3 regions of the Cellulomonas sp. zg-ZUI22 genome follow, and region 1 is predicted to be linked to each of the others. Evidence: predicted binding sites of a transcription regulator. Region 1 holds the regulator's gene; each other region holds the start of a gene.

Region 1 (4,446 bases):
CCGGTCCGCGAGCATCGCCAGGGCCACGGGGCCTGCCGTGGACGTCCGCAGCACGTGCGGGCCCAGCCGGCAGACCACGGCGCCTGCCCCGGTGAGGGCCTCCAGCTCGCGGTCGCTGATGCCGCCCTCGGGGCCGACGACGACCAGCACCTCGCCCCCGGCGGGCGTCGGGACGCCGTGCAGCGGTGTCGTGGCGGACTCGTGGAGGACGACGGCCGTCCCGCCGGCCGCGACGGTCGACGCGACGCGCGCGACGAGCCCGCGGTCGTCGAGGGCCTCCTCGACCACGGGCATGCGGGCGCGCCGGGACTGCTTCGTCGCCGCGCGCGCCGTCCCGACCCAGCGAGCGCGGCTCTTCTGCGCGCGCTCGCCCCGCCAGATCACCACGGAGCGCTCGGCCTGCCAGGGCACGACCCCGTCGACCCCGACCTCGGTGGCCGCCTCGACGGCCATCTCGTCACGATCGCCCTTGGCCAGAGCCTGCACGAGCACCAGCCGCGGGACGGGCTCGGGCTCGACGACGACGTCCTCGACGTCCACGCGCACCCCCTCGGGGCCGGCGGTCCGCACCCGGCCGACGAGCCGGACGCCGGCGCAGTCGACCACGTCGACGCGCTCCCCCGGTCCGCGGCGCTGCACGACGCCGGCGTGCCGGCCCTCCGTGCCGTCCAGGAGGTACTCCCCTCCGGGCCGCACGTCGGCGAGCCGGCCGGGCTCGACGACGAAGACCGGCGCGCTCACCGGCCCGCGAGCTTGTCGCGCAGCTTGGCGAACATCCCGGGGTTGGCCGCGGCGAAGCGTGCCTCGGGGCGCTCCTCGCCGCGCAGCACGGCGAGACGACGCAGCAGCTCGGCCTGCTCGTCGTCGGCGGGGGTGGGCACCTGGACCTCCACGTGCACGTGCAGGTCCCCGCGGCCGCCCACGTGCAGGTGCCCGATCCCCAGCCCGCGCAGCGTGACGACCTCCCCCGGCTGCGTGCCCGGGCGCAGGTCGACCTCCTGCGGCCCGTCGAGGGTCTCCATCGACAGGACCGTGCCGAGCGCGGCCGCGGTCATGGGCACCTGGAGCGTCGCGTGCAGGTCGTCGCCGCGTCGCACGAACGTGTCGTGCTTGCGCTCGCGGACCTCGAGGTACACGTCGCCCGCCGGACCGCCGGCCGGGCCGACCTCACCCTGACCGGTCAGCTTGATGCGCGTGCCGGTGTCGACGCCCGCGGGCACGTCCACCGACAGCGTCCGCCGGGACCGCACGCGGCCCTCGCCGGCGCACTCGGTGCACGGCTCGGGGATGACCGTGCCGAACCCGTGGCAGGCCGCGCAGGGCTGCGTCGTCATGACCTGCCCGAGGAACGAGCGTGCCACCCGCTGCACGGACCCGCGCCCGCCGCAGACCTCGCAGGTGCGCGGCGAGGTGCCGGGCCGGCAGCAGGTGCCACCGCACGTGGGGCACAGCACCGCCGTGTCCACCTGCACCTCGCGGTGGACGCCGAACGCGGTCTCGGCCAGGTCCAGGTCGAGGCGCACCAGGGCGTCCTGCCCGCGCCGGGCACGCGCCACCGGGCCGCGCGGAGCACCGCCCGCGGCGGCGCCGAAGAACGTCTCGAAGATGTCCTGGAACCCGAAGCCGCCGCCCATGCCACCGCCCGGGGACGCGGGGTCGGCGCCCATGTCGTAGGCGCGACGCTTCTCCGGGTTGCCCAGCACGTCGTAGGCGCGCGACACGTCCTTGAACCGCTCCTCGGACGCGGGGTCGGTGCCCGCCACGTCGGGGTGCAGCTCACGGGCGAGCCGGCGGTAGGCCTTCTTGATCTGCTCGGGCGTCGCGTCGCGCGGCAGGCCGAGGATCTCGTAGTAGTCGGTCACGTGGCGTGCTGCTCGCTTCCTGCTCGTGGGTGGCGTGCCCGGCCGCGCGCGCGGCGCGCCCGGCGGCGCGTCCGCGGGGCGTACCGGTCAGCCCGCAAGGATCCGGGTGAGGTACCGGGCGACGGCACGGACCGCCGCCATGGTCTGGGGGTAGTCCATGCGCAGCGGGCCGACGGCCCCGAGCACGGCGACGGACGACCCGTCGCCGCCGTACCCGCTGGTGACGATGCTGGTCTCGGCCAGCCCCTCGTGCTGGGTCTCGCGGCCGATCCGCACCGCGACGCCGCCGGAGTCCTCCGCCATCTCGGACAGCAGGCGCAGCAGCACGACCTGCTCCTCGAGGGCCTCGAGGACGGGTCCGATGGTGTGCGGGAAGTCGGCGTTGGCGCTGCGGGCCAGGTGCGACGCACCCGCGACCACGACCCGCTCCTCCCGCTCCTGCGCGAGGGTCTCGGCCACGACCGCGACGACCGAGCGGGCGAGGTCCTCGCCGCCCGACGTGAACTCGGCGGCGAGAGCCTCGAGAGCGCCGTCCAGCTCGGCGAGGCGCAGGCCCGCGGCGACGACGTTCAACCGCACGCGCAGCCGCGCCACGACGGCCTCGTCGAGGTCGGTGGTGAGCTCCAGGGTGCGCTGCTCGACGCGACCCGTCGTGGTGATGATGACGACGAGCAGGTGACGCTCACCGACAGGGACGAGCTCGACGTGCCGCAGCGCCGAGCGGCGCAGCGACGGGTACTGCACGATCGCCACCTGGTGCGTCAGCTGGGCGATGAGCCGCACCGCACGGTCGATGACGTCGTCGAGGTCCACCGCCTCCTCGAGCAGCGTGCCGATCGCCCGCTTCTCCGCGGCGGACAGGGGACGCACGCCCGACAGGCGGTCGACGAACTCGCGGTAGCCCAGGTCGGTGGGCACGCGACCGGCCGACGTGTGCGGCTGGACGATGAGCCCGGCCTCCTCGAGCGCGGCCATGTCGTTGCGGATGGTGGCCGGCGAGACGCCGAGCGCGTGGCGCTCCGCCAGGGCGCGCGAGCCCACGGGCTCACGGGTCGCGACGTAGTCCTCGACGATGGCGCGCAGCACGTCCAGCCGCCGGTCCTCGCTGATGCTCATGTCGCTCCCTCCTGCCCCCGTGGCCCTCGAGCGCCCCCGCGGCGCCGCACCGCGGCGTCCTGGGTAGCACTCGCCCGTACCGAGTGCCAATTCTACGCGCACGTCCAGGAGGCGGGGTGGCGTCCCCCGCACCGTCCCCGCCACCGTCCCCGCGCGTCCGCCGCGGCGGCGCGCCGGGACCTCCTAGAGTGCCCGCGTGACCGACGACCGCTACGGCTCCGACGTGCTGTCGGGCGACCGCTCCCCGTCCCGTCCCGTCCACCACCGCCCCGCGCGCACGTCCCGCGAGCAGGCCGCCGAGCCCGGTCTGGTCGTCGAGGACGTCGAGACCGGATGGGTCGGCGCCGTCGTCCGCGTCGAGAAGTCCGGGGGCCAGCACGTCGTGGTCCTCGAGGACCGGCGCGGGCGCACGCGGACGTTCCGGCTCGGTCCCGGGTTCTGGGTCGACGGCCAGCCGGTGGTGCTCACGGCGCCGGTGACCTCGCGGGCACCCGCGCGACCCACCCGCACCGCGTCGGGGTCGGTGGCCGTGCCGGACGCGCGGGCCCGCGTGGCGCGCGGATCGCGCATCTGGGTCGAGGGCAAGCACGACGCGGAGCTGGTCGAGAAGGTCTGGGGCGACGACCTGCGCGTCGAAGGCGTCGTCGTCGAGCTGCTCGACGGTGTCGACCACCTCGCGGACGCCCTGCGGGACTTCCGCCCGAGCGCGGACCGGCGCGTCGGCGTGCTCGTCGACCACCTCGTCCCCGGCTCCAAGGAGAGCCGCATCGCGGCCGACGCCCTGCGTGCCGCGCCCGCCGGGACCGTCCTGGTGCTCGGGCACCCGTACGTCGACGTGTGGCAGGCCGTGCGCCCCGAGCGCGTCGGGCTCGACGCGTGGCCGACCATCGAGCGCGGCACGGAGTGGAAGCGCGGCATCCTGCGCGAGCTGGGGTGGCCGGCGGACGACCAGGCGGACGTGGCGCGGGCCTGGCAGCGCATCCTGCGCTCGGTGCGCTCGTACGCGGACCTCGAGCCGAGCCTGCTGGGCCGCGTCGAGGAGCTCATCGACTTCGTCACCGCCTGACGCCGACGACGCGGGGGCCCCGTCCGCCCGGCGGACGGGGCCCCCGCGTCTTGCGTGCGGCTCAGGCCGCGAGACGCCCGTCGGTCAGACGACGGTAGGCGTACACGGTCAGCAGGGCGCCGACCGGCAGCGAGACCAGCACACCGATCCCGCACACCAGGCTGCCGACCCAGCTGACCAGCGCGACGACGAGGTACACCAGGATCGCCGTGCCGAGGTCGCGCGTCTGCAGGTTCACGCTCGTGCGGATCGCCTGCACCGCGCTCTCGCCGCGGTCCACGATCGCGACCACCGCGTAGAACACGAAGAACCCGGCGACGAACAGCGCGACCTGACCGAGGAACGGGATGACGCTCGCCACGACGCCGGCGGCACAGGCGATGAGCGCGAACAGCAGCAGCT
Region 2 (4,446 bases), on a different contig from region 1:
AGCGCGCCGAGCGCCACTTGTTCTCCTGCACGAACCACGGCGGCATCGTCGGCAGCGGCTCGCCCGCGTCGATCATCGACGAGAAGTGCTCGACCAGGCAGTGCGTGAGCGCGCTGATCGCCGTCACCTCGAGCAGGTTCGCGGCGCCGTCGGCGATCCGCATCTCCAGCGTCCCGAACCGCGGCGACGGGCGGATGTCCCACCGGACCTCGTCGACGCGGTCGATGACGCCGGTGTGGATCATGTCGCCCACGTACTGCTCGAGCTGCGCCCACCGCTCGAACTGCGGGGGCAGCCCCGCCGTCGGCAGCTGCTGGAAGAGCAGCGCGCGGTTCGACGCGTACCCCGTGTCCTTGCCGCCCCAGAACGGCGAGGACGCCGACAGCGACTGGATGTGCGGGAACACCGTCAGCATCGCGCGGCTCAGCGGCAGGACCTTGTCGCGGTCCTCGATGCCCACGTGCACGTGCACGCCGTAGATGAGCATCTGCCGGCCCCACCACTGGGTGCGGTCGATGAGGGTGGCGTAGCGCTCCTTGTCCGTCACGCGCTGCGTCGCCCAGTTCGCGAACGGGTGCGTCCCGGCGCCCATGAGCTCGATGCGCAGCGGGCTCGCGGCCGCGGCGACCTCGTCGAGCGCGCGCTGCAGGTCCGCGCCGGCCTCGGCGACGGTCGAGCACTTGCCGGACGACACCTCGACGGTGTTGAGCAGCAGCTCGGACGTGATGTGCGGGTGGTCGGCGCCCTCCGCGGGGCGCACGGCCTCGAAGATCGCCTGGGCCGCCTGACGCAGGTCGCCCGAGTCGGCGTCGACGAGCGCGACCTCCCACTCGATGCCGACGGTCGACCGCTCCGACTGCGCGAAGGGCAGGGCGACGGGCGCCGCCATCAGAGCGGCTCCACGACGAGGACCCGCTGCTGCCCGGCGACGCGCGTCAGGACGATCGTGCCCTCGGCGTCGCCCCGCAGGTCGAGCTGGCGCCGCAGCGTCTCGGGCACCACGGCGGTCCCGCGCTTCTTGATGGTCAGGCGGCCGACGCCCCGCTCGCGCAGGTACGTGCGCAGGCGCTTGAGGCCGAACGGCAGGTCGTCCAGCACGCGGTACGCCGTGGCCAGCGGGTGCCACGCGGTCCGGTCGGCGAGGGCGTCGGAGGTCACGTAGGCGATGGTGGGGTCGATCAGCCGTCCCCGCACGCGGTGCGCCACCGTGCCGACCAGGCCGGCGCGGATGACGGCGCCGTCCGGCTCGTACAGGTAGCCGCCGACCGGGCCGACGGGTGGTGCGTCGTCGTCGCCGTCGGGGTCCGCGCGCAGCGTGTGCGCCGCGCCGGCCCGCAGGACGAGCGCCGAGCGCCCGGGCCCGTCGGGTGCGAGCGGTCCGAACCACAGCCCGAGCTCGACCACCTCGCCGTCGGCCGACACCCACTGCGCCTCGGCGTCCACGGGCAGGTCCCGGTGCGCCAGCCCGGGGCCGAGCTTGAGGCCGAGCGCCGGGACGGTGCCGCGCACGGCGAGCACCTCGTCGAGCGGCGGGGAGTACGCCCGGGGGTCGAAGACGCGCCGCCCGGTGCCCGTGCGGCGTGCGGGGTCGGCGTACACGCCGTCGACGCCCTCGGCCGCCAGGTCGAGCGCGAGGCCGTCGCCCAGGCGTACCTGGACCTCCGGGAACGCGCGCAGGTTCACGGTCGCCAGCGCCGCGGTCGTCTCGTCGACGTCCGTGGCCAGCACCCGCAGCCCGACGCCCGCCATGGCGAGCGCGTCGGCGCCCAGGCCGCAGGTGAGGTCGGCGACGTACGTGCAGCCCGCGTCGCGGTAGCGGCGGGCGTGGTGCGCCGCGACCTCGAGGCGGGTCGCCTGCTCCAGCCCGTGCACCGTGAACAGCATGCCGTCGGCGAACTCGCCGAGCTTGGCGCGGGCCCGCAGGCGGAGCCGCGACTGCGTGAGCGCGGCGGCCACGAGGGCGGGGTCGAGCCCGTCCTTCTGCAGGCGCTCCGCGATCGGCAGCGCGAGCCGCTCGTCGTACGGGGGCAGGGCTTGCAGCAGCGCCCAGCCGTCGGGACTGAGGAGCTTGACCAGTCCGGCGTCGTCCACGGCCCCACCTTCCCACGCCCCTCGCCGTGGGGACACCACCCGACGTCCGCGCAGCGTGCGACGACGTGCACCGTGGTCACCCGCGTGGTCGTGTCGTTGGCACTCGGGTTGACCGAGTGCTAACGCGTTCCTAGAGTGAGGAGCTGGCACTCTCCCTGGGAGGGTGCCAACCGCTCCGGTGGCCCCGGCACCCGCGACGACGGCGGCGACGGTGCGGCGCAGACCCTGCCTGAACTACTCAACATGCGAAGGGGAGGTCCGCTGTGTCGGTCTCCATCAAGCCCCTCGAGGACCGGATCGTCGTCAAGACCCTGGAGGCCGAGACGACGACCGCGTCTGGTCTCGTCATCCCGGACAGCGCCAAGGAGAAGCCCCAGGAGGGCGAGGTCCTGGCGGTGGGCCCGGGTCGTATCGACGACAACGGCAACCGCGTCCCGCTGGACGTGGCTGTCGGCGACAAGGTCATCTACTCGAAGTACGGCGGCACCGAGGTGAAGTACGACGGCGAGGAGTACCTCATCCTCTCCGCGCGCGACATCCTCGCGATCGTCGCCTGACGACAGCTCGCAGCACGCCGCCCGGACGGCCGCCCGCCACCACGGCGGGTCGTCCACGGCACGACGAAGGCCCCCTCCCGCGGGAGGGGGCCTTCGTCGTCGTTGCTCGCCGGGTCCGGGCGGGAGCGGGGCCGGACCTGCTGCGGTCGGGCCGGACGTCCGTCACCCGTCGACGCCTGTCAGCGGTGACGGGCGTCGACGGGGACGGAGGTCAGGCGGTGACGCGGCGTCCGGCACGCTCGGCGAGGACCGCCGCGCGCTCCTCCTCGGACAGGCCGCCCCACACGCCGTAGGGCTCGCGGACCGCCAGCGACTGCTCGCGGCACTCGTTCAGCACGGGGCACGAGGCGCAGATGGCCTTGGCGGCCTCCGCGCGTCGGCGGCGGGCCGAGCCTCGCTCGCCCTCCGGGTGGAAGAACAGGTCCTGGTCGGCGTCGCGGCACGCGCCGTCGAACTGCCACTCCCACAGGTCCATCACCGGTCCGGGCAGACGCGAGATCTCGGCCATGTGCTCCTCCTTGGCTCCTGCGTTGACGTCCAGCGGCGACGCCGGGACGAAAGTCGGTGGTCGTCCACGGTTTCCCGGGTCGACGTGCCGCAACCGTACAACCGCGCCAGAAGTTGTTCAAGACCCTTCCTCGACGCGATCTCGTGACGCGTTTCACTGGCGCGATCTGGACGTCGGTGCAGGACGTGCGTCCGCGACCCGCGGCGGGTCCGGGAGGTCGCCACCCGGATCGCGCCACGGGACTGGCACAATCGCGTCATGGTCCCCGCAGGAGAGGAGAGCGTCGGCGCACCGGCGCTCACCGTCGCCGCCGTCGCGCGCCGTCTGGGCGTGGCTCCCGCGACGCTGCGCACCTGGGACCGGCGCTACGGGCTGGGCCCCTCCGAGCACTCCGCCGGCGCGCACCGCCGCTACACCGCGCAGGACCTCGAGCGCCTGCTGGTGATGCGGCGCCTCACCATCGACGGCGTCGCCCCGGCGGAGGCGGCGCGGCTCGCGCAGGCGCCCGACACGGGGCCGCCGCCGACGGCCGCCAGCGACGACCTGACGGGCCGGCTGCCCGCGGGGGTGCCCGACGCGCCACCCGCGGCCGGGGACGTCCCCGGCCGCGCGGCGCCCGGCGCCGGCGGTGTCGTCGCGCTGGTCGACGCCGCGCTGGCGGGCCGTGCGGACCGGTGCACCGCCCTGCTGGACACCGCCGGCACCGACCTCACGGTCTGGTGGTCCGACCTGGTGCAGCCCGCCCTCGCGGCGCTGGCGCGCCGCACGGTGGTCGAGCGGCCCGGGGTCGACGCCCGCGAGACCCTGCTCGGTGCCGTGCTCGCGGCGCTGCGTGCCCGGACCGCGGCCCCGCCGCCGACCGGTGCGCCGGTCGTCCTGCTGCTGCCGGTGCCGGGGGAGGTGCGTCCGGTCCTCGCGCACGTGCTGGCCGCCGCGCTCGTCGACGGCGGCGTCGACGCGCGGCTCGTCGCCGGGCCCGTGTCCACCCGGCACGCCGGCGAGCTCGCGCTCATGACCCGGGCCCGCGCCGTGGTCACGCTCTCCGAGTCGCCCGCGCCGGACCTGTCGGTCGTGGCACGGCTGGCGGGCGAGCGCACGGACCTGCCGCAGTTCGTCATGGTGGCGGAGGGTGCCGAGGACCGGGTGCCGCTCGACCGCACCGTGCACCGCGCCCGCACCCTGCCGGGCCTGCTGCACGAGGCGCTGGCGGCCGTCGCGCAGTCGTCGGCGCCATGACCCGGTGCCGTCCGGGACGCGACGGGTGACCCGTTCGCGTGACGACATAGCACG
Region 3 (4,446 bases), on a different contig from region 1:
GCCGACGTGACCAGCATCGAGGCCGCGCGCTCGAAGATGGAGATCCTCGGCGACATCGCCGCGGCCGGGTACCCGCGCGCCGTGGGCCCGGGTGTCTACGACATCCACTCGCCGCGCGTCCCCTCGGAGGCGGAGGTCACCGAGCTGCTCACCGAGGCGGTCCGCACCATCGCCGTCGACCAGCTCTGGGTCAACCCGGACTGCGGCCTCAAGACCCGCCGCTACGAGGAGGTCACCCCCTCCCTCGAGCACCTGGTCGCCGCCACCCGCACGGTGCGCGCCACGCTCTGACGCCCACGGCACGACCCGAGGCCCCGGCCGCCACCCGGCGACCGGGGCCTCGCCGTCGCTCCGGGGCCCGCGCGAGGGCGCTCCAGCCCTCCCCCGCCCGGCGCGGCGGGCGGGCCACCCCGCGGCAGCCCTACCCTGCGGGCATGGGTTCACCGTTCGACGTCACCGTCGCCGACCTGCGGCGGCGCACCTCGCTGAAGTGGCACACCTACCCCGACGACGTCCTGCCCGCGTTCGTCGCCGAGATGGACGTCCTCCCGCTCGACGCGGTCGTGGACGCCACCACCGCCGCGGTGGCGGCAGGTGACACCGGCTACGAACCGGGCCCGAACAGCCCTCGGGGCGTGGCGTACGCCGAGGCGTTCGCCGAGTTCGCCGCGCGGCAGCACGGCTGGGACGTCCCCGTGGAGCGCACCCGCATGGTGCCGGACGTGATGATCGGTGCGGCGGAGGTGCTCGCCGTGGTCACGGCGCCCGGCGACGGCGTCGTCGTGAACCCGCCCGTGTACCCGCCGTTCCGCGCGTTCGTCGAGCACGCCGGCCGGCGCGTGGTCGACGCACCGCTCACGCCCGCCGGTCGTCTCGACCTCGACGCCCTCGACCGGGCGTTCCGCGACGCGCGCGCGTACCTGCTGTGCCACCCGCACAACCCGACCGGCACGCTCCACTCCGCCGACGAGCTGCGGGGCGTCGGCGAGCTCGCGTCCCGCCACGGCGTGCGCGTGGTGGCCGACGAGATCCACGCCCCGCTGGTCGTGGGCGACGAGCCGTTCGTGCCGACGACCACCGTGATCCCGGACGCGATCGCGCTGCATTCGGCGTCCAAGGCGTTCAACCTGGCGGGCCTCAAGGCGGCGCTGGCGATCCCCGGCCCCGCGGCGGACGACCTGCGCCGCCTGCCGGAGATCGTCGGCCACGGTGTCAGCCACGTCGCGTCGATCGCTCACCAGGCGGCCTACCGCCGGGGCGACGCCTGGCTCGCGGACGTGCTCGCCGCCGTGCGGAGCAACGGGGACCTCGTCGCCGCGACGCTCGCCGACCGGCTGCCGCAGGCGCGGTGGCACCGCCCGGCCGCGACGTACTTCGCCTGGCTGGACCTGCGGGAGGTGCCGGCCGTCGCGTCGACCGGGGCCGATCCGGCACGCCTCCTGCTGGAGCGCGGGCGCCTGGCCGTGAACGCGGGGCCGACGTTCGGACCCGGCGGCGAGGGTCACGTCCGCCTGAACCTCGCGACGTCCACCGGGATCCTGACGGAGGCCCTCGACCGCCTCACGACGACACTCGCCGCTCCGCGCTGACGTCACCCCGCGCGACGCGCTGACCCCATCCCGCGCGCCGCGCTGACCCCATCGCGCGCGCCGCGCTCACCCATCCCGCGCGCCGCGCTGACCCATCCCGCGCGCCGCGCGACGTCGCCCCCGCAGCAGCGGACGGCCGGCCTCCCAGGGGTGCTCAACCACCCTCCGACAGGAAAGGGCTGGATCGCTCCCGGAGCGATCCAGCCCTGGTACCCGGGCGCTCGGAGCGCCGGTCAGTCGGCGGAGCCGGCCTCGATGGGCGTCGTGCCGGTGCCGTGCTGGACCTCGATGCGGCGCGGCTTGGCCTCCTCGGCCACGGGAACCGTGAGGGTCAGCACGCCGTCGGCGTAGGTGGCGTTGATGCGGTCGAGCGCCAGGCCGCGGCCCACGGTGAGCTGCCGCGCGTACTGGCCGACGGGGCGCTCCTTGGCGAGCCACTGGACGTCGTGCTCGGGGCGGGCGCTGCGCTGGGCACGGATGGTCAGGGTGCGGTCGTCCACGCTCACGTCGACGGTGCCGGGGTCGACGCCCGGCAGGTCGACGTTCAGGACGTAGTGGTCGCCGTCGCGGTACAGGTCCATCGGCATCGTGGCCGACGCGCGGTCGGACGCCAGCACCTGTGCGAGCACGCGGTCCATCTCCTGGAACGGGTCGAAACGAGTAGCCACGGCCCATCACCTCCTCGACGTGGGGACCGGACCTCCCGGTGCCCCGGTGCTCCCGGCGGGCTCGGCCGCCGGCTGGCTACACCTCAAGAATTAGCACTCGGGGGTCGAGAGTGCCAACCGTTCAGGAGGCCGATTTCGCTCACGGCGAACAGGCCGAGCGGCGGCCGGCTCGGCCGTCGCACGACGGCGAGTCCGCGTTCAGCGGGCAGGGCGTCCGCGGGCTCAGGCGGAGCGGTCCACGGAGCGCGCATCCTTGGCGAACCCGGCGACGAACTCGAGCAGCCCTTCGACGATCGGGACGTCCGCGTCCAGCCACGGCACGTCGAGCCACTGCCCGGTGGGCAGCCAGCGCAGCTGGTCGTGCTCGACGACCGGCTCGGGCTCGCCCTCCACGACCTCGGCGAACCACAGGCGCATGACGTACTGGTCGGACAGCCGCCACACCCCGCCGTCGGGGCCGAGCAGCTCGACGCCGAGGCCCACGCGCACGCCGAGCTCCTCACGGAGCTCGCGGTGCAGGGCCTCCTCGGGCGTCTCACCCGGCTCCACCTTGCCGCCGGGGAACTCCCACCGGCCGGCGAGGCTGGCGGGGGTGGCACGACGCGCGGCGAGCAGCAGACGCGGGTCGTCGAGGTCGTCGACGACGGCTGCCGCCACGACCAGCACAGGAGTCATGGCACGAGTCTGCCAGCCGCGCATCACAGCAGGGTCACGAGGGACGGACGGCAGTCCGCCCGCACCGGTGTGCGGTGGACGATCCGCGGCCGGACGTCGCGGAGGCGTCATGGCGACGTGGGCCCGCGAGTCACAGCGTCGTCATGGGTGCGCACCCTCGCAGGTCACAACCCTGTGAGGAGGACGTGCACCCGCTGTGCGTCGTCCTGTCGGGACGACGGGCCCCCGTCCGGCGCGGTCGTCACGGCGGCGTGACGCCGCCCGCCGCGGCCGCGTCACGACGGTGTGGCGTGGCGGGTGCGGGTCGTCACGTACGGCCGGGGAGGTCCGCCCGGGCGGGACGAGCGGTGGGCGGAGCGCTGCCGAGGCAGACCCTCCGGCCCTGGGCGTGCGGGTCAGCGGATGCCGTGGGCCTCGGCCCACGCGACGGCCTCGGCACGCGTCGACGCGCCGATCTTGCGGTAGACGCTGCGCACCTGGGACTTGACGGTGTTACGGGTGACGAACAGCCGCGTCGCGATCTCCTCGAGCGTGACGTCCTCGGCGAGCTCCGCCAGCACGACCCGCTCGCGGCGGGTCAGCGTGTGGGCCGCCGTCGTGTGCAAGGTCACGCTCGTGTCCAGCATGGTCATGATGTCCTCCGGTGGGCGGCGGGCCCGGACTCTCCGGACCCGCGTCGGCTGCGTACCGGATGAGAGCGACATGCGTCGTGGGTATGACGCGGAATCGGCCGTTCTCCTCGAATCACCGTGAGATCCCCCCCGCGGTGCCGATAGCTGCACCTGACATGACGACTCTCGGAACCCCCTGATACGTCACGAGTGAAGGCCGTCGTTCAGCACTGTGCGTCACATCACCCGTTCGGGCAAGCACCCGGACGCATGGCGGGACGCCGATGATGTCCCCCGGACGGCGCAGTCCTGGGTAGCACCACCTACCCCATTCCGTCAGGGGTTCATCGCGCGGTACTGGTCCGCGGTCAGCAGCGCACCCGCGGACGTCATGTCGACGCGCAGCAGCCAACCGGCGCCGTAGGGGTCGGCGTTGACCAGCGAGGGGTCGTCGACGACCGCCTGGTTGACCTCGGCCACCGTGCCCGACACCGGGGAGAACAGCTCGGAGACGGACTTGGTCGACTCGATCTCCCCGATCACCGACCCCGCCTCGACCGTGTCGCCGACCGCGGGCAGCTCGACGAAGACGATGTCCCCCAGCGCCTCGGCCGCGACGGAGGTGATGCCGACGGTCACGGGCGACGAGTCGTCGACCCACTCGTGCTCGGCGGTGTACTGCAGCGTGGTGGGCAGCTCGGCGGCCATGGGGGCTCCTGTCGGGTCGGGCGGTGGCGGGACGGCGTGGTGGGCGGCAGGTCGGGCCGCGGTCACCGAGGACGACGGTAGAAGGGCAGCGGCACGACGCGCACCGGTTCGCGCCGACCGCGCACGTCGACCGCGAGCTCGGTGCCCTCGGCACTCACCTCGGGGGTCACGTACGCCATGGCGACGGGGTGGCCG

The links. The regulator HrcA, encoded in region 1, represses chaperone genes, less so after heat shock. The targets are predictions, from matches to a motif close to TTNGCACTCGNNNNNNNCGAGTGCNAA.
Region 2: groES (co-chaperone GroES) is a predicted target of HrcA. The motif match lies at 2,188-2,214, and genes of this name have one in related genera.
Region 3: J1G43_RS00815 (Hsp20/alpha crystallin family protein) is a predicted target of HrcA. The motif match lies at 2,348-2,374, and genes of this name have one in related genera.

Annotation. Positions count from the first base shown of each region.
Region 1 is NZ_JAFMUZ010000002.1:151,189-155,634, reverse strand. It holds gene J1G43_RS08435 (16S rRNA (uracil(1498)-N(3))-methyltransferase) at 1-741, opposite strand, end outside; gene dnaJ (molecular chaperone DnaJ) at 738-1,862, opposite strand; gene hrcA (heat-inducible transcriptional repressor HrcA) at 1,950-2,972, opposite strand; gene J1G43_RS08420 (DUF3097 domain-containing protein) at 3,175-4,044, shown strand; gene J1G43_RS08415 (hypothetical protein) at 4,106-4,446, opposite strand, start outside.
Region 2 is NZ_JAFMUZ010000001.1:1,502,940-1,507,385, forward strand. It holds gene J1G43_RS06965 (glutamate--cysteine ligase) at 1-889, opposite strand, end outside; gene J1G43_RS06970 (class I SAM-dependent methyltransferase) at 889-2,091, opposite strand; gene groES (co-chaperone GroES) at 2,355-2,648, shown strand; gene J1G43_RS06980 (WhiB family transcriptional regulator) at 2,860-3,156, opposite strand; gene J1G43_RS06985 (MerR family transcriptional regulator) at 3,415-4,392, shown strand.
Region 3 is NZ_JAFMUZ010000001.1:173,032-177,477, forward strand. It holds gene metE (5-methyltetrahydropteroyltriglutamate--homocysteine S-methyltransferase) at 1-291, shown strand, start outside; gene J1G43_RS00810 (MalY/PatB family protein) at 435-1,589, shown strand; gene J1G43_RS00815 (Hsp20/alpha crystallin family protein) at 1,823-2,257, opposite strand; gene J1G43_RS00820 ((deoxy)nucleoside triphosphate pyrophosphohydrolase) at 2,480-2,932, opposite strand; gene J1G43_RS00825 (helix-turn-helix transcriptional regulator) at 3,328-3,564, opposite strand; gene gcvH (glycine cleavage system protein GcvH) at 3,880-4,251, opposite strand; gene gcvT (glycine cleavage system aminomethyltransferase GcvT) at 4,314-4,446, opposite strand, start outside.